DNA from 4 places in the Kitasatospora sp. NBC_01560 genome. Region 4 is predicted to be linked to each of the others. Evidence: riboswitches for the same ligand, from Rfam matches in the RefSeq annotation. Region 4 holds a riboswitch; each other region holds the start of a gene.
What was found. Region 4 has a riboswitch for cobalamin ahead of OH807_RS03230 (CoA-acylating methylmalonate-semialdehyde dehydrogenase). Riboswitches for the same ligand answer to the same signal wherever they lie in the genome.

Region 1 (4,408 bases), 1.6 Mb from region 4:
CAGGCCGGCCACCGCACGGTGCCGGCTGACGGTCAGGTCGTGCTCCTCGACCACCAGGTCCGCCACGCGCAGCCGCGTCGCCGCGGCGGCGGCCGCCAGCGCGGTGTCCGCCCCCGCGGCCACCGGCACCTGGGTGACGTCCGCGGCGATCAGGTGCTCCCCGGTGTCGTCCGGCGGCAGATCGTCGGGCAGCGCCAGCAGCACCCGTTCCCGGGTGAGCAGCAGCGTCGCCCCGCACGGCGGGCACCCGGTCAGGTACCGCACGTTCGCCGCCCTGGTGATGAGCGCCGCATCGGCCCCGGACGCACTGCAGTGCTCCCGCAACCGCTCCCGCCGGCCCGCGTACGCATCAGACATGCGTCGAGCGTACGAACCCCCACCCCGATCCGCCCGCCGAGCACCCCCACCCGGGCATCCCCCACCTCGCACCACGGCCCGGGAATGGGCGGGGAGGCGGTCGTGTTGGACAGGGTGAAAACGACATCCGTTTCGGCGTACGGCTCCGGCCGGCTGCCGGAGCGGGCCCCGTGCAGGTACCAGGAGGACACCCATGGCCCGCAGTGAACTGCGCCCCGTCGTCAAGCTCAGGTCCACGGCCGGGACGGGCTTCACGTACGTGACCCGCAAGAACCGGCGCAACGACCCGGACCGGCTGGTGCTGCGCAAGTACGACCCGGCCGCCGGGCAGCACGTGGACTTCCGCGAAGAGCGCTGAGCCCCGGAACGCGGACGCGGCGCCCGTCCGGCCCCTGCGAGGGTCGGACGGGCGCCGCGGCACGTCGGGCGGGGTGCTACTCCGTGCTCTCCCCGGCGGTCCGCACGGCGGCAGCGTCCGGGGCGGCCGGACCGGGGACGGCGGCGCCGGAGCCGGCCCCTGTGCCCACCGGCCGGGGGCTCCAGCGCTTCTCGACACCGGCGAGCCGCCAGTAGGCGATCGCCGCTCCCCAGACCACCACGAACAGGCCGACGATCGCGTAGCCGACGTTGTCCAGCGAGATGTCCGCGATCCAGCCGCTGACCGGGTCGGTGAGGTCCAGCTTCTCGTGCAGCACCGCGACCAGCTCGATGGTGCCGATGATGAACGCCACCGCGATCGACAGCCCGGTGATGGTCAGGTTGTAGTACACCTTGCGCACCGGGTTGGAGAACGCCCACTGGTACGCGAAGTTCATGAACGTCCCGTCCAGCGTGTCGAACAGGCTCATCCCCGACGCGAACAGCAGCGGCAGGCAGACGATCGCGTACCAGGGCAGCCCGGCGGCCGCGCCGGAGCCGGCCATCACCATCAGCGTCACCTCGGTCGCGGTGTCGAAGCCGAGGCCGAGCACCATGCCGACCGGGAACATCTGGCCGGGCCGGGTGATCGAGCGGGTCGCCCGGTTCAGCACCCGGGCCATCAGGCCGCGCGAGTTGAGGTGCTCCTCCAGCTCCGCCTCGTCGAACCGACCGGCGCGCATCGACCGGAACACCCTGAGGATGCCGAACAGCGCCGCCAGGTTGAGCGCGCCGATCAGGTAGAGGAAGACGCCGGACGCGGAGGTGCCGACCACGCCGAGCCACTGGTGCGTGGTGGACTCGTCGTCCATCAGCGTGTTGGCCAGCTGCGCGCCGCCCGCCACCAGGGCGGCCATCAGGACCACCATCGAGGAGTGGCCGAGGGCGAACCAGAAGCCCACCGAGACGGGCCGCTTGCCGTCGGCCATCAGCTTGCGGGTGGTGTTGTCGATCACCGCGATGTGGTCGGCGTCGAAGGCGTGCCGCATGCCGAGGGTGTACGCCGTGATGCCCAGGCCCACCCCGAAGACCTGGGTGCCGACCTTGTACTCCTCCGGAGCCACCAGGAAGATCAGCGTCCCGAACGCCACCACGTGCATGGCCAGGATCACCCCCATCAACCCGGCCGTGCGGAGGGTGTCCTCGCGCCGCCAGCGGAAGGTCGGCAGGGCGGTGGACACCGCTGGAACAGCGGCGGTTTCGGGCAGGGTCATCTTCGGATCACGCTCCAGCACCTCGTGGATAGACGTTCGTGAGATGCCGTGGCCGGTCTCCTGGCTGACGGGGCTTCCGCATCCGCCTTCCCAGGCGCGCAAGGCGCCCAGTGGCTTCGTGGATACGGACGAATCCCCCCGATCACAGTGGCGAGGGCCGCTCCGGACTCCGGACCCCTGAGGGTCCGTCACCGGTCTTCCCGAACACCACGGCGGGGAACACCGTAGGGGGCCGCGCGCCACCCTTGCAAGGCTGCGCACCTGCGCAGGTGTCCAGGATCACAGGCCGTGGGCTGCAAGAATGTCCGCATGCATCTCGTACCGGCCGACCGCGCGGGCCACCGCACCATCGACGGACACCGGGTCTGCGAGGCCATCGCCGCCATCGGCGACACCGGTCACGTCCGGTCCTGGGCCGAGCGGTTCTCACTGCTCGCCGACCCGGGGCGGCTCGCCCTGCTGCTCGCCCTGCACCGGGCCGGGCCGCTCGCCGTCTCCGACCTGGCGGTCGCCACCGGGATGCGCGACCCGGCCGTCTCGCAGGCGCTGCGACTGCTCCGCACCGCCGGTGTGGTGACCGGTGACAAGGACGGCCGTGTGGTGCGCTACCGGCTCGTGGACGAGGCTCTGCGCCCCCTCCTCGACGAGTGCGCCGCCGCCGAGCACGACGAGCACGGCGAGCCCCCGCTCCCCGCACCACCGCGGCCGGCCGACCTGACCGGCTGACCGGCTGACCGGCTCCGCCCACGGGACACCGCCCCGGGCCCGGAGTCCGCCTCACCGCTCCCGCCCTCGCCCCTCCCGTACCAGCCGTTCGAAGCGGTCCAGCGAGCGCCGGGCCAGGGGGTCGGTCGCGGGCCGCAGGAGCAGCCCGAGCGGGCCCGCGCCGGGGAGCCGGAACGCGCCGAGGAAGGCGAAGCGGGTGCCGGCCGCCTCGGGGCGGGCCGCCATCCCGCCGAGCAGGAAGCGGCTGCGCATCAGGCACCAGCCGGGTGCCAGCTCGACGTCGAAACGGGCCCGCAGCCGGGTGTGGCCGGTCACCAGCGCCTCGGCGCGGCCGTCCGCCGGTCCCTCGGTGACGCGGACCGACCGAATGTCCGGCAGCCAGCGCGGGAGCCCTTCCTCCAGGTCGGCCGCGGCCGCCCAGACCTGCTCGAAGGGCGCCTCGATCAGCGCCTCCCGGACGGCGGCGCCGGGGGTCACGGCGGCGATCACGTGCAGCCGGCGCACCGGGTCGAAGGCCGCAGTCGGCCAGGGGATCCGTGCGCTCACTGCTGCCACGCCCTTCGAAAGCCGAGCCGGGCCCGGGAGAGCCGGGACTTCACGGTGCCGGGTGCCACACCCAGCAGTTCTGCGGTGGACCTCTCGTCCAGGCCCTCCACGTCCCGCAGCACCAGGACGGCGCGGTGCTCGGGAGTCAGCCGGGCCAGCACGTCCTGGATGTCGGTGGCCAGCTGCGGGTCGCCGGGTCGGGGCAGTTCGGAAAGGTCGGCGGGGACGCAGCGGGCGACCCGCCGGACATACCGGACGGCCTCCCGGACGGCGATCGAGCGGACCCAGCCGAACAGCGCGGCCGGGTCCTGGAGCTGGCCCAGCTTGCGGAAGACGGCGATCAGCGCCTCCTGGGTCGCGTCGGGGCCGTCGTCCAGCGCGATCGGGCCGCAGAGCCGGCGGACATAGGGCTCGACCAGCTCCAGCAGCTCGCCGACGGCCAGCTGGTCGCCGCGCTGGGCGGCGCGGACCAGGCCGGCGAGCCGGTCGGCGGTTCGGGTTTCAGGGCCATCCACACCGCATCAGAGGCGCCGGACCGGCCGGATGTTCCCTCCCTCCCCCGACTTTCCGCTGTGACGCTCGTCACGGGAACGCCCGGCCGGGCGGGCGGCTCCTGCGGGGTGACTCATCGTCGGATGCCCGGAGGACCACCGTGAACCGTCGCCGTACCGCCGCCCTCGCCGTTGCCGGCCTGCTCGCCGCCGACGCCCTGCTGCACGTCTACTGGGCCACCGGCCGCACTTGGCCGGCGGCCGGCCCGGCATCACTCTCCCGGGCGGTGCTCAATGCCGAGGTGCCGTTCACGCCGCCGGTGGTGCTGCCCCTCGCGGCCCTGCTGTTCTCCGGCTCGGCCCTGGTGCTCGCCCGTGGCGGCCTGCTGGGCGACGCGGCCCGCCGGCTGCCGGGGGTGGCGCTGCGCTGGGGGCCGCGCGCGGTGGCCGCCGGGCTGCTCGCCCGCGGGGTGGCCGGGCTGGTCTGGGCCGCCGGGGTCGGCGTCGAGCCCGGCTCGGCCTTCTACCGGCTCAACCTCGTCTGCTACACCCCGCTCTGCCTGGCCGCCGCGGCCGCCGCCCTGGCGGTCGCCCGCACCGGGGCGGACGGCTGACGCCGCCCCTCCCCCGGCGTCCGCGGACGCGTCCGGGAGCCCG
Region 2 (4,408 bases), 6.1 Mb from region 4:
GATCCCGTGGTGGATCTCGTAGCCCTCGACCCGCTGCCCGAACGCCTCGCCCACCGGCCGGCCGAGCACCTTCTCGGCGCCGAACCGGACGTGCGTCGGCAGCAGGCCCAGGCCCGGCACCGCGCCGGCCTTCGACTCGACCTCGTCGACGATGTCGTGCGCCAGCATCTGGTAGCCGCCGCAGACGCCGAGCACCGGCAGCCCGGCCGCCGCCCGCGCCCGCAGCGCCGGCTCCAGGCCGCGCTCGCGCAGCCAGGCCAGGTCGGCGACGGTCGCCCGGGTGCCGGGCAGGACGACCAGGTCGGCGTCGGCCAGCTCCTCCGGCCGGGTGGCCCAGCGGACCAGCACGCCCGGCTCCTGGGCCAGCGCGTCGAGGTCGGTGAAGTTGGAGAGCCGGGGGAGGCGCAGCACGGCCACCCGCAGGACGTCCGCGCCGAGCGGCCCGCGCCCGGCGGTCCGGTCGACCACGGTGGACAGGTCGAGCGAGTCCTCGGCGTCCAGCCAGAGGTCCGGCAGCATCGGCAGCGTGCCCAGCACCGGACGGCCGGTCAGCTCGTGCAGCATCTCCAGGCCGGGGGCGAGCAACCGGGCGTCGCCGCGGAACTTGTTGACGAACCAGCCGGCCACGTGCCGCTGGTCCTCCGCGGAGAGCAGCGCCAGCGTGCCGTACATCGCGGCGAACACCCCGCCGCGGTCGATGTCGCCGACCACCACGACCGGCAGCCCGGCGGCGGTGGCCAGGCCCATGTTGGCGATGTCGCGGTCCCGCAGGTTGATCTCGGCGGGCGAGCCGGCCCCCTCGCAGATCACCACGTCGTAGCGGCCGCGCAGGTCGGCCAGGCACTCCAGGGCGCGTTCCAGCAGCACGGGCTTGCGCTCGCGGTAGTCCAGCGCGCCCACCTCGGCCACCGCCCGGCCGAGCAGCACCACCTGGCTGCGGCCGTCCGCGCCGGGCTTGAGCAGCACCGGGTTCATCGCCGCCTCGGGCTCCACCAGGGCCGCCTGCGCCTGCATCGCCTGGGCGCGGCCGATCTCGGCCCCGTCCGCGGTGACGAAGGAGTTCAGCGACATGTTCTGCGCCTTGAACGGCGCGACGCGGACGCCCTGGCGGGCCAGCCAGCGGCAGATGCCGGCGGTGACCACGCTCTTGCCCGCGTCCGAGGTCGTCCCGGCGACCAGCAGTGCGTTGCTCATCCGCGTCCCCTCCTCTTCCTGAACGCCGCCCGCACCAGCAGGTGCCCGGCGACCGTCGTACCCAGCGCCAGCGCGCCCACCCTTCGGGAGAGCACACAGGCCCGCTCGATGTCGTCCACCCCGACCGGCCGCAGCCCCTCGCCCAGGACGGGCCGGTGCTCGACCCGCTCCCCGTACTGCAGGGTGCCGCCGAGGCGGACGCCGACCGCGCCCGCGAAGGCCGACTCGGCCTGGCCCGCGTTCGGGCTGGGGTGCGCGGAGCCGTCCCGCCGCCAGACCTGCCAGGCGGTGCGCGGCTCGGGCGCGGAGGCGACGGTGAGCAGTGCGGTCAGCCGCGCGCCCGGCCAGCCCGCCACGTCGTCCAGCCGCGCCGAGGCCCAGCCGAACCGGGCGTAGCGGGGGGAGCGGTGGCCGACCATCGCGTCCAGCGTGTTGACCGCGCGGAACGCCAGCAGCCCGGGGGTGCCCGCGAGCCCGCCCCAGACCAGGGCGTTGACCACGGCGTCGGCGGTGTTCTCGGCGACCGACTCGACCACCGCGCGGGCGAGCTGCTGCTCGTCCAGGGCGCTCGGGTCGCGGCCGCACAGGTGCGGCAGGCGCTCCCGGGCGGCGGCGAGGTCGCCCGCGGCCAGCGAGCGGCCGATGGTCCGGGCCTCCCGGGTCAGCGAGGTGCCGCCGAGCACCGTCCAGGTGGCGGCGGCGGCCAGCGCGGCCCGCCCGAGCGGCCGGCGGCCGAGCAGGCGGTCGGCGGCGACCGCACCGGCCGCGACGGTGCCGACGCAGAGTGCGGTGTAGGCGGTGCCGGCGGCCCGGTCGTCGCGCCAGATCCGCCGCTCCAGCCGGCCGGCCGCGCTGCCGAAGACCGCCACCGGGTGACCACGGCGCGGGTCGCCGAACCGGGCGTCGGCGAGGTAGCCGGTCACGGCGCCCGCCGCGAAGGCGGCGGCGCGGGTCAGCGGGCGCACGTGAACGCGAGCGGCTCCCGCTGCGGGCAGCGGAGTACGACGGGGGGTGGGGCGGCCTGCATGGCGTGCGTGTCCTCACTCAGGGTCCGCGCCCTGGATCGACGTACCGGGGGCGAGAGTCTCCTGGCTTCCGGGTCCGACGCACATCCGGGCCTCCGGCGGCACCTGACGGTCCGCCGTACCGGCCTGCGCTCCCGCTCCCCGCGGGCGGGGGAAGGAGTTCGGACGTGCTCCCCGGTGACAGTGGCGGGACCGCGCCGGACTCGCACCGGCTTCCTCTGCATGCCTCCGTATTGGCTGAAGGATCCCATCACGCGGCCGGAGTACGCGTCAACCAAGGTCACGGAGGGGTTGGTCACACGTGGCCGGGGGCCGGCGCCCCGTCGCTACCTCTGATCACCACCCCGTGCAGGGGCATGACAGGCTGTGGGATCGTCCATCCCCTTGTAGACCCCTACAGGCGGGCTTCGTGTGTTCGGCGGCTGGGGAGCCGAAGCACCAAGGCCTACCGTCGGGTGCCATGCGACGCAGACAGCCCCCCGCCGTGCCCCCGGTGCCCTTCTCGCCCGCGGCCGCCCGCGCGCACCGCGCCGGTCTCGGCCTGACCCCCGAGCAGGTGGCCGAGGGCATGGCCGCGCACGGGGTCCGGCTGCTGCCCGCCCATGTGCTCGGCTGGGAGAGCGGCGAGCTGCGCCCCACCGAGGAGGAGTTCATCGCGCTGGCCCGCGCCCTCTGGTGCCCGCCCGCGCAGCTGATGGGCGCCCGGCCGGCCCGGCTGCGGGACTTCCGGGTCGCCCGCGAGCTGAACCAGGAGAACGCCGCCCGCCGGATCGGCATCCCGCTGCGGCAGTACCAGCAGGCCGAGGCCACCGGCCGCTGGGACGGCGGCCAGGAGGAGTCGTACGCGCTCGCCCAGGTGCTCGGCCTGCGGCTGCGCGAGCTGGTCGCGGTGACGGGCCGCCGGGACGAGCTGGACCGGCTGCTGCGGCAGTGCGTGGACGGCCGCTGGCAGGCGCACGTCCGGGCGATCGGCCGGATCGTGCCGGTGCCCGAGCAGGGCCTCGCCACCGTGCTGGCGGCGCTGCAGAACGAGTACCAGGTGTCCTCCCACTGGGGCGCCGGCACCTGGGGCTCCCCGGCGCCGGCGGCGCGCGAGCCGGCGCAGCCGGAGCAGCCGTTGGGCGAGCGGTTCTGGGGGCTGCTGGCCCGGCAGGCGACCGACATCCCGGCCTGACCCGGGGCGCCCCGTCCCGCTGCTCCCCTCCGTCCGTCCCTTCCGTCGGTCCCTTCCGTCCGTCCCCTGCGTCCGTCCCCTGCGCGTCTCCGGGTGCCCCCGGCCCGGCGAGCCCCGTCCGGATGCACCCGGACGGCCGTGCCGGGTGGCCGTCCGCCGGCTCCGCGAGTGGACTGGTGGGCACACTGCCCGGTCCGGGACGAGCTCCGGAACGCGTGCCGGGACGCGGGCGCAGCGGCCGGGTCGAACCGGGCGGCCGGGACGAACAGAGCGGGGAGCGACATGCGTTGGGGAATCGCAGCCACCGTGGCGGCCGCCGCCGTCGGTGCCGGGGCCGCCGTACTGGTCATCGGGAGGAGGGCGTCCGAGCGGATGGTCAGCCCCGTGGCGGCGCGGAAGCGGACCGGCGGCCCCGTCGTGGTCCAGAGCCTCGGTGCCGGGCGCGTCACCTTCACCCGCAGCCCGGAGAGCGCCCGCCCGGGCCGCTGGGCCGTCGAGTGGGGGGAGAACGGGCACGCCGTCGTCGAGGAGATCCTGCACGCCGACGCGCAGGGCGTGACCAGGCGGCTGGTCCGTGCCGACCGCGGCACCCTGGTGCCCGGCACGGTCGTACGCTTCACCCCCCGGGTGTACCTGGGGGACCCTCTCAGCGCCCTCGGCCTGCCGTTCACCGAGACCGCCGCCGAGGGCGAGCTCGGCGCCCTCCCCGCCTGGTACGTCGACGGCCGGCGCGGCACCTGGGTCGTCCTGGTGCACGGCACCGGCGCCGACCGGCAGCAGGCCCTGCCGGTGATCGCGCTGCTGGAGCGGCTCGGCCTGCCCAGCCTCGCCGTCACCTACCGCGGGGACGCCGACGCACCCCCCTCCCCGGACGGCCTCGGGCACTTCGGCGAGACCGAGTGGCGGGACGTCGAGGCGGCCGTCCGGCTGGCCCTGGAGCACGGCGCCGGCCGGGTCGTCCTCTACGGCTGGGGCGTCGGCGGGACGGTCGCCCTGCAGACCGCCGCCCGCTCCA
Region 3 (4,408 bases), 5.1 Mb from region 4:
CGTAGTTCTTCAGCGCCGTCTCGGCCTGCTGCTTGTGGTCGAAGACCGCGACCCCGACCGTCACCGCGCTGTCGCCGGAGACGTACGTGGCCCGGAGCACCTGGCGGCAGCCCTGGTCACCGAGGGCCTTGCCGAGGCCGCCGACCGTGGAGTTGCCGTCCCAGCAGGGCGAGTCGAGCGAGACGACGGTCCGGTTCCAGGTGGCGCCGTTGACCGTGACGGTGAGCGCGGAGAAGAGCGCGGCGGCGTCCTGCGGCGCCGGGTCCGTGGCGGCCTCCCAGAGCGCCTTGGACGGGTCCTCCGGCGGGGTGGCGGTGGCGCTCGGGGTGCTCGTCGGGGACGCCTTGCCCGAGGGCGCCGTCGACTGGGCGGCCGTCGCGCTGGGCCCGGCAAGCGGGTCCTTCTTGCCGCCGTCGTCCTTCTTCAGGAACATCAGGCCGCCGGCGATCAGGCCGCCGACCACGACCACGGCGACCGCCGCGCCGATGATCCTCCGCCGGCCCTTGCGCTTGGCGTCGGCCTCGTTCCGGTCGGCCAGCGCCGCCCAGTCCGGCTCGCCGTGCGGCTGCGGGGCGGGCGGCTGGGCCTGCCACTGCTGCTGCGGCATCTGCGGTGGCATCTGCTGCTGCGGGAACGGCTGCCCGGGGTGCGGCTGGACCGGCTGCTGCTGCACCGGCTGCGGCGGCTGCGGGGCGGGCGGCTGGGCCTGCACGGGCGGCTGCGGCGGCTGCTGGCGGACCGGCTGGGGCACCGGCTGCTGGTGGACCGGCTGCGGCTGGACGGGCTGCGGCGCGGGCGGCTGCGGCACCACGGGCACCGGCGGAACCACCGGCTGCTGCGCGGGCACCGGCGGCCCGTAGGAGGCGGGCGGCGGGCCGAATCCGCCCGGCGCCGGCGGTGCCGGCTGTGCGCCGGGGTACGGCGCTGGTGGCACCGGCCCGGGCGGCTGCTGCCCCTGCGGTGCCTGTCCGGGTGCGCCCGTTCCGTCGCTCATGCGTCCCCCTCGCTCCGCTCCCTCATGAGCCGTGATCGTAGGGCATGCTCCTGACCGAACTCCCGCCCGGTGACCATTCCGTTTCCCAATCCGGACACCCCCGGGCGCCGGCCGCGCACCCGCCCGGGCCGGGCCCGGGCGCCGCCGGGGCCCCGGCCCGGCCCTGCAACGGGCCCGTTCCGGTACCACCGGTCACCGGGCCGACACGCGGCGCCGCACAAGATGTGGTGTCGCATCGAGCGGACACCACTAGATGTATGCTCAATCCTGCTGTCGACGCAGGGGAACCCGGTGCGAGTCCGGGACTGCCCCGCAGCGGTGTGCGGGCGGCTCCGACCAGAGCCCGCGAGTCCGAGTACCTGCCGACGGCGTGCCGTCCGGCCTCCCCGCAGGGGCCTCCAGCACTGCACCACTTCCGGGCCTCGCGGGCGGGCCGGGGATGTCACCGTCGCGCGACGCCTTCCGGCCGTCGCGCCGTGCTCCCCTGCCCCGAACGGCCCGGCGCCCCCCGATCCACAGCCGCCGATCGCCGCCAGGAGAGAGCGCCTTGACCACCGCTGCCTCAGTCACCCTGCCCGCCCAGGGTTCCCCCGCCGTCCCGACGGTCTCCGACCCGGGCGGCGCGCTGCTCCGGCTGCTGACCGACCGCAGTGTCGACCTGCCGCAGGTGGACCCCGGCCATGTCGCCGCCGCCGCGCTGCGCGGCCGCCACGCCGGCTCGGACTTCGCCGAGCTGCGCGGGCTGGCCGTGGACGCCGCAGCGTCGATGATCGCCGAGGACCCGCAGTACTCGAAGCTGGCCTCCCGCCTGCTCGCACTGGAGATCGTCGACGAGGCGGTCGGCCAGGGTTCGGTCTGCTTCTCCGCCTCGATCGCCGTCGGCCACGCCGAGGGCCTGATCGGCGACACCACCGCGGCCTTCGTCGCCAAGCACGCAGACACCCTGGACGCGCTGGTCGACCCGCAGGGCGACGACCGCTTCGAGTACTTCGGCCTGCGCACCGTGCAGTCCCGCTACCTGCTGCGCCACCCGATCACCCGCAAGGTGGTCGAGACCCCGCAGCACTTCCTGCTCCGCGTCGCCTGTGGCCTGGCGGTCGGCGACAACGAGCAGTCGGTGCGCGAGGTGGCCGAGCTGTACCGCCTGATGAGTCGGCTGGAGTACCTGACCTCCTCGCCGACCCTCTTCAACTCCGGCACCAAGCACCCGCAGATGTCGAGCTGCTACCTGCTCGACTCGCCGCTGGACAACCTGGACTCGATCTACTCCCGGTACGCCCAGATCGCCCGCCTCTCCAAGCACGCCGGCGGCATCGGCCTCTCCTACTCGCGGATCCGCTCCCGCGGCAGCCTGATCCGGGGCACCAACGGCAAGTCCAACGGCATCGTCCCGTTCCTGCGCACCCTCGACTCCTCGGTCGCCGCCGTCAACCAGGGCGGCCGCCGCAAGGGCGCGGCCTGCGTCTACCTGGAGACCTGGCACGCGGACATCGAGGAGTTCCTGGAGCTGCGCGACAGCACCGGTGAGGAGGCGCGCCGCACGCACAACCTCAACCTGGCGCACTGGATCCCGGACGAGTTCATGCGCCGGGTCAACGCCAACGCCGACTGGTCGCTCTTCTCCCCGGCCGACGTGCCCGAGCTGGTCGACCTCTGGGGCGCCGACTTCGACGAGGCGTACCGCAAGGCCGAGCTGGCCGGCAAGGCCGTCCGCACCATCCCCGCGCAGACCCTCTACGCCCGGATGATGCGCACCCTGGCGCAGACCGGCAACGGCTGGATGACCTTCAAGGACGCCTCCAACCGCGCCGCCAACCAGACCGCGCTGCCCGGTCGCACCGTGCACTCCTCCAACCTCTGCACCGAGATCCTGGAGGTCACGGACGACTCCGAGACCGCCGTCTGCAACCTCGGCTCGGTCAACCTCGGCGCGCACGTCGCCGCCGGTGCCACCGCCGCCGACCTGCTGAACGCGATGGACTGGGACCGGCTGGACGCCACCGTCCGCACCGCCGTGACCTTCCTGGACCGCGTGGTGGACATCAACTTCTACCCGACCCCCGAGGCCGGCGCGTCCAACTCGCGCTGGCGCCCGGTGGGCCTGGGCGTGATGGGCCTCCAGGACGTCTTCTTCCAGCTGCGGATCGACTTCGACTCCGCCGAGGCCAAGCGGCTCTCCACGCTGATCGCCGAGCGCATCATGCTCACCGCGTACGAGCGTTCCGCCGACCTGGCCGAGCAGCTGGGCCGCCACGAGGCGTACGGCGAGACCCGTGCCGCCCGCGGCGAGCTGCACATCGACCACTTCCCGAGCGCCGCGCCCGAGTGGGCCGGCCGCTGGGCCGAGCTGCGCGTGCGGATCGCCGAGACCGGTCTGCGCAACTCGCTGCTGCTGGCCATCGCGCCGACGGCCACGATCGCCTCGATCGCCGGCGTCTACGAGTGCATCGAGCCGCAGGTCTCCAACCTGTTCAAGCGCGAGACCCTCTCCGGCGAGTTCCTCCAGGTCAACCCGTACCTGGTGCGCGAGCTCAAGGACCTGGGCGTCTGGGACCAGCAGACCCGGGACGCGCTGCGCGACGCCAACGGCTCCGTCCAGGAGCTCAACTGGCTGCCCGCCGAGGTCCGTTCGCTCTACCGGACGGCCTGGGAGCTGCCCCAGCGCGCGCTGATCGACCTGGCCGCGGCCCGTATGCCGTACCTCGACCAGAGCCAGTCGCTGAACCTCTTCATGGCCGCGCCCACCATCGGCAAGCTCAGCTCGATGTACGCGTACGCCTGGAAGGTCGGCCTGAAGACCACGTACTACCTGCGCTCGCGCCCGGCGACCCGGATCGCGCAGGCCGCGTCCGGCACCGCGCGCGCCGCCGTCCCGGTGCCGGCCGGCCCGGTGAGCGTGGGCGCCCCGACCCTCACCCCGGAGGAGGAGGCCGCGCTGGCCTGCTCCCTGGAGAACCCCGAGTCCTGCGAGGCCTGCCAGTGAGCACCCCCGACCGCGAGAAGATGCTGCTCGACCCCGGGTTCGAGCTGACCCTGCGCCCGATGCGCTACCCGTCGTTCTACGACCGGTACCGGGACGCGATCAAGAACACCTGGACCGTCGAGGAGGTGGACCTGCACTCCGACGTCGCCGACCTCGCCAAGCTGAGCGAGGGCGAGCGGCACATGATCGGCCGGCTGGTCGCCTTCTTCGCCACCGGTGACTCGATCGTCTCCAACAACGTGGTGCTGAGCCTCTACAAGCACATCAACTCCCCGGAGGCGCGGCTCTACCTGTCGCGCCAGCTGTTCGAGGAGGCCGTGCACGTCCAGTTCTACCTGACGCTGCTGGACACCTACCTTCCGGACCCGGAGGACCGCAACGCGGCCTTCGCCGCGGTGGAGAACATCCCCTCCATCCACCAGAAGGCCCAG
Region 4 (4,408 bases):
GGACGTACACCCCGCCGAGCCCGAGCCCGGCGGCCTTGCGCAGCACGTCGAGCGGGAAGTGCTTGTCGCGGTCCCAGGCGACGGCGTGCGGGGCGAGGTGCTCGCGCGCGAAGCCCCTGGTGGTCGCGGCGATGGCGAGCTGGTCCTCCGTCAGTGCGTGCACGGCCTCAGCCCATCGTCGGGATGGTGAAGCTCGCGCCCTCCTTGACCCCGGAGGGCCAGCGCGAGGTGACGGTCTTGGTGCGGGTGTAGAAGCGGATCGAGTCCGGCCCGTGCTGGTTGAGGTCGCCGAAGCCGGAGCGCTTCCAGCCCCCGAAGGTGTGGTAGGCGACCGGGACGGGGATCGGCACGTTGACGCCGATCATGCCGGTGTTGACCCGGCGGGCGAAGTCCCGTGCGGTGTCGCCGTCCCGGGTGAAGATCGCCACGCCGTTGCCGTACTCGTGCTCGCTCGGCAGCCGGAGCGCCTCGGCGTAGTCCGCGGCGCGCACCACGCACAGCACCGGGCCGAAGATCTCCTCCCGGTAGATCCGCATCCCGGGGGTGACCCGGTCGAAGAGGGTGGCACCGAGGAAGTACCCGCCCTCGTACCCCGGCACCGTCAGATCGCGGCCGTCGACGACCAGTTCGGCGCCCTCCTCGACGCCGACGTCGAGGAATCCGCGCACCCGGTCCAGGGCGTCCCGGCTGACCAGCGGGCCGAAGTCGGCCTCCGGGTCGTGGGAGGCGCCGACCTTGAGGGCGGCGATCCGCTCAGTGAGCTTGGCCACCAGGGCGTCGGCCGTCCCCTCCCCCACCGGCACGGCGACGGAGATGGCCATGCACCGCTCGCCGGCGGAGCCGTAGCCGGCGCCGATGAGCGCGTCGGCGGCCTGGTCGAGGTCGGCGTCGGGCATCACGATCAGGTGGTTCTTGGCGCCGCCGAAGCACTGCGCCCGCTTGCCGTGGGCGGCGGCCGTCGCGTAGACGTACTGGGCGATCGGCGTCGAGCCGACGAAGCCGAGCGCCTGGACCCTCGGGTCCTCCAGCAGGGTGTCCACGGCCTCCTTGCCGCCGTTGACGACGTTCAGCACGCCGGGCGGCAGGCACGCTTCGAGGAAGAGCTCGGCGAGCCGCAGCGGCACCGACGGGTCGCGCTCGGACGGCTTGAGCACGAAGGCGTTTCCGCAGGCGATCGCGGGCGCCGCCTTCCACAGCGGGATCATCGCGGGGAAGTTGAACGGGGTGATGCCGGCGACCACGCCGAGCGGCTGGCGCAAGGAGTACACGTCGATGCCGGTACCGGCGCTGTCGGTGAACTCGCCCTTCAGCAGGTGCGGGATCCCGGCGGCGAACTCCACGACCTCCAGGCCGCGTTGGAGATCGCCGTGGGCGTCGGCGACGGTCTTGCCGTGCTCGGCGGAGAGCAGCCGGGCGAGCTCGTCCTTCTCCTGCTCGACCAGCTGGAGGAAGCGCAGCAGCACCCGGGCCCGCCGCTGCGGGTTCCAGGCGGCCCATTCGGCCTGGGCCTGTTCGGCGTCGGCGATCGCCGCCCCGGTCTCGGCCCGGCTCGCGAGCGGCACGCGGGCCTGCACCGTGCCGGTGTTGGGGTCGTAGACGTCGCCGAACGCCCCGGAGGTACCGGCGACGTGCTTGCCGCCGATGAAGTGGGTGAGTTCACGGACCATCAGAAACCTGCTCTCGTCAGGAAGTCAGCTGGATCCGAGGGAAGGGGGCACGGCAGAGCGGCCGGCCGGCGCTCGGGACGGAGCGGGGTCGGGGGGCGCTGCCGGGCGCGGCGTGCCGTCAGGGTGACGGGCGCGCAGCAGCCGTCGCAGGATCACCAGGGTCGGGAAGGGCGCAGACCGGTGCCATGCGTGTTTGCTCCATCCTCGTGGACAACACGGAACACCCGCAGTCGGTATCCTGACTCCCGGATCACCGTGCGCCGCCCGGCCTTCCCGGCCGGCTGCCAGTGGCTGGTACTGCGGCGACGCACTCCCCGGTCACAGTGGCGGGACCGTGCCGGATTCACACCGGCTTCCCTGCACTGCGGGCCTTGTCCACGACCATATAGTCGGACGTCCTAGTAAGTCCAGAGTGCGGCCCGCGACGTGCCGCCCCGGCGGCGCGCCGCCCCGGCGGCGCGCCGGCCCCGGGAGCCCCGGGCGCGGCCCCGGCCCCGGGGAGCCCCGGGCGCGGCCCCGGGGCCGGGGATCCCGGGCGCCCGCGGGGGCCGGGCGCGGCCCGTCAGCGGCTCCGGCGGGCGTTGAGCCGGGCGGCCCGGCGCGTCAGGTGGTCGCGTTCGGCGAGGTCGGTGGCCTTCAGCGCCGCCTCCGCGTAGAGCCGGGCCGCGGTCGCGAGATCACCGTCGCGCTCGTGGAGGTACGCCGCCGCCGCGGTGTGGCGGGGCAGCGAGTCGTCCAGCTCCGCGAGCGCCGCCAGACCGGCGCGCGGTCCGTCGGCCTCGCCGACGGCCACCGCGCGGTTGAGCCGGACGACGGGACTGCCGGTCAGCCGGACCAACTCGTCGTACCACTCCACGATCTGCACCCAGTCGGTCTCCTCGGCGGTGGGTGCGTCGGCGTGCAGCGCCGCGACGGCGGCCTGGGCCTGGAACTCCCCCAGCCGGTCGCGGGCCAGGGCCGCCTGAAGGATCTCGACACCCTCGGCGATCGCCCCGGTGTCCCACCGGCCGCGGTCCTGCTCGGCGAGCGGGACCAGGCTGCCGTCGGGCGCCGTCCGGGCGGTGCGCCGGGCGTGGTGGAGCAGCATGAGGGCGAGCAGGCCCGCCACCTCCGGGTGGTCGATCGCGGCCGCGAGCTGCCGGGTGAGCCGGACGGCCTCGGCGGCGAGGTCGACGTCACCGGAGTAGCCCTCGTTGAAGACCAGGTAGAGGACGCGCAGCACGGTGGCGACATCCCCCGGCCGGTCGAGGCGCACGCCGGAGACGGTGCGTTTGGCCCGGCTGATCCTCTGCGCCATCGTCGCCTCGGGCACCAGGTAGGCCCGGGCGATCTGACGGGTGGTCAGCCCGCCGACGGCGCGCAGCGTGAGCGCGACCGCGGAGGACGGCGTCAGCGAGGGGTGCGCGCAGAGGAAGTAGAGCTGGAGGGTGTCGTCCGCCGCGGGTGCGGGGCCGGGCGGCGGCTCCTCGTCGACGAGGTCCTCGCGCCGGCGGCGGGCGGTGTCGGCCCGCGTCGCGTCGAGGAACCTGCGCCAGGCGACAGTGACCAGCCAGCCCTTCGGGTCGCGCGGCGGCTCGGCCGGCCAGACCCGGACCGCCTCCACCAGCGCGTCCTGCAGGGCGTCCTCGGCCGCCGCGAAGCCGGCTCCGCGGCGGACGAGGACGGCGAGCACGCTCGGCGTGAGGCTCCGGAGCAGGGCCTCCTCGGCCGGAACGGTCACTGCGTGACGGTGGGCGGGGCGGTCAGGAACGGCCGCAGCTCCAGCCACTCGTGGATGGGCTTCCCGCCCGCCCCGGGGGCCGCCGACAGCTCACCGGCCAGCTCGACGGCGCGCTCGTAGCTGTCCACGTCGATCACCATCCAGCCGGCGATGAGGTCCTTCGTCTCGGCGAACGGGCCGTCGGTGACCGGCGGGCGGCCCTCCCCGTCGTACCGGACCCAGGCTCCCCCGGGGGCGAGCGCCTGGCCGTCGACGAACTCGCCGCTCTTCTCCAGCCGGTCCGCGAAGTCCTGCATGTACTGGACGTGCGCGGAGATCTCCTCCGGCGCCCACTGGTCCATGGGCACGTCGTTGACCGCCGCCGGGGCGCCGCGGTAGTGCTTGAGCAGAAGGTACTTCGCCATGGTGGCTCTCTCCTCGGTGCTGGTGCGGCCCATTCTGGCCGCCTTCACCCCTGGGACGGAGCCGGCCACACGTTCTCGACACCACCGGCCGAAGTTTTTTCCCGCCCGCCGGACGAGCCGCCCCGGGCGGCCGCGATCGGGCGGCTCCGGGCGGCCGCGGCCCGGCCGAGCGGACGGCTCCGCCCCAGGTCAGACGGTCGTCGCGCTCCCGGCCGTGGCCGCCGGCTTGACCGGGCCGGTCCACGCCGTGGCGGAGGTGTAGTAGCAGATCGCCTCGTGGTCGCTGCGCACCCACCAGGCCACCTGCGACGGGTAGGAGAAGCTGGTGACGCCACCCGGCGGCGGCTCCGTCGCGGACTGCCGCGCCGTGCAGAGGCGGTCCGCGGCGTCCTCGACGGCGGACGTGCCCGGGTAGCCCGTCCCACCGGGGAGGCGGACCACCGCGTACACCTCGAACCGGTGCGCCTGCTCGCACGGGACGACGTGGTAGTCGTCCGGCTCGTTGAGGCCGCCCAGGTAGTCGGTGGCGCAGTCGCCCTCCCGCAGGTACAGCTGACCGGCCGGGCCGGCGGTCGCGGGCCGGCCGTCCGGGCCGCGGTCGGGGCCGGAGTGCAGCT

Region 1: it holds a riboswitch for cobalamin, as region 4 does, so the genes downstream of both, OH807_RS09785 (HoxN/HupN/NixA family nickel/cobalt transporter) here and OH807_RS03230 (CoA-acylating methylmalonate-semialdehyde dehydrogenase) in region 4, are expected to answer to the same signal.
Region 2: it holds a riboswitch for cobalamin, as region 4 does, so the genes downstream of both, OH807_RS29505 (cobalamin biosynthesis protein) here and OH807_RS03230 (CoA-acylating methylmalonate-semialdehyde dehydrogenase) in region 4, are expected to answer to the same signal.
Region 3: it holds a riboswitch for cobalamin, as region 4 does, so the genes downstream of both, OH807_RS25630 (ribonucleoside-diphosphate reductase subunit alpha) here and OH807_RS03230 (CoA-acylating methylmalonate-semialdehyde dehydrogenase) in region 4, are expected to answer to the same signal.

Annotation. Positions count from the first base shown of each region.
Region 1 covers NZ_CP109364.1:2,354,740-2,359,147, forward strand. The annotation lists gene OH807_RS09775 (M24 family metallopeptidase) at 1-357, opposite strand, end outside; gene rpmG (50S ribosomal protein L33) at 551-715, shown strand; gene OH807_RS09785 (HoxN/HupN/NixA family nickel/cobalt transporter) at 792-1,988, opposite strand; cobalamin riboswitch at 2,021-2,215, opposite strand; gene OH807_RS09790 (ArsR/SmtB family transcription factor) at 2,298-2,714, shown strand; gene OH807_RS09795 (SRPBCC family protein) at 2,766-3,260, opposite strand; gene OH807_RS09800 (RNA polymerase sigma factor) at 3,257-3,775, opposite strand; gene OH807_RS09805 (DUF3995 domain-containing protein) at 3,913-4,365, shown strand.
Region 2 covers NZ_CP109364.1:6,805,505-6,809,912, forward strand. The annotation lists gene OH807_RS29500 (cobyric acid synthase) at 1-1,194, opposite strand, end outside; gene OH807_RS29505 (cobalamin biosynthesis protein) at 1,191-2,159, opposite strand; cobalamin riboswitch at 2,256-2,486, opposite strand; gene OH807_RS29510 (helix-turn-helix domain-containing protein) at 2,680-3,393, shown strand; gene OH807_RS29515 (alpha/beta hydrolase family protein) at 3,676-4,408, shown strand, end outside.
Region 3 covers NZ_CP109364.1:5,859,034-5,863,441, reverse strand. The annotation lists gene OH807_RS25635 (hypothetical protein) at 1-994, opposite strand, end outside; cobalamin riboswitch at 1,235-1,376, shown strand; gene OH807_RS25630 (ribonucleoside-diphosphate reductase subunit alpha) at 1,566-3,977, shown strand; gene OH807_RS25625 (ribonucleotide-diphosphate reductase subunit beta) at 3,998-4,408, shown strand, end outside.
Region 4 covers NZ_CP109364.1:742,587-746,994, forward strand. The annotation lists gene OH807_RS03225 (acyl-CoA dehydrogenase family protein) at 1-163, opposite strand, end outside; gene OH807_RS03230 (CoA-acylating methylmalonate-semialdehyde dehydrogenase) at 168-1,667, opposite strand; cobalamin riboswitch at 1,878-2,068, opposite strand; gene OH807_RS03235 (RNA polymerase sigma factor) at 2,230-3,387, opposite strand; gene OH807_RS03240 (YciI family protein) at 3,384-3,791, opposite strand; gene OH807_RS03245 (hypothetical protein) at 3,981-4,408, opposite strand, start outside.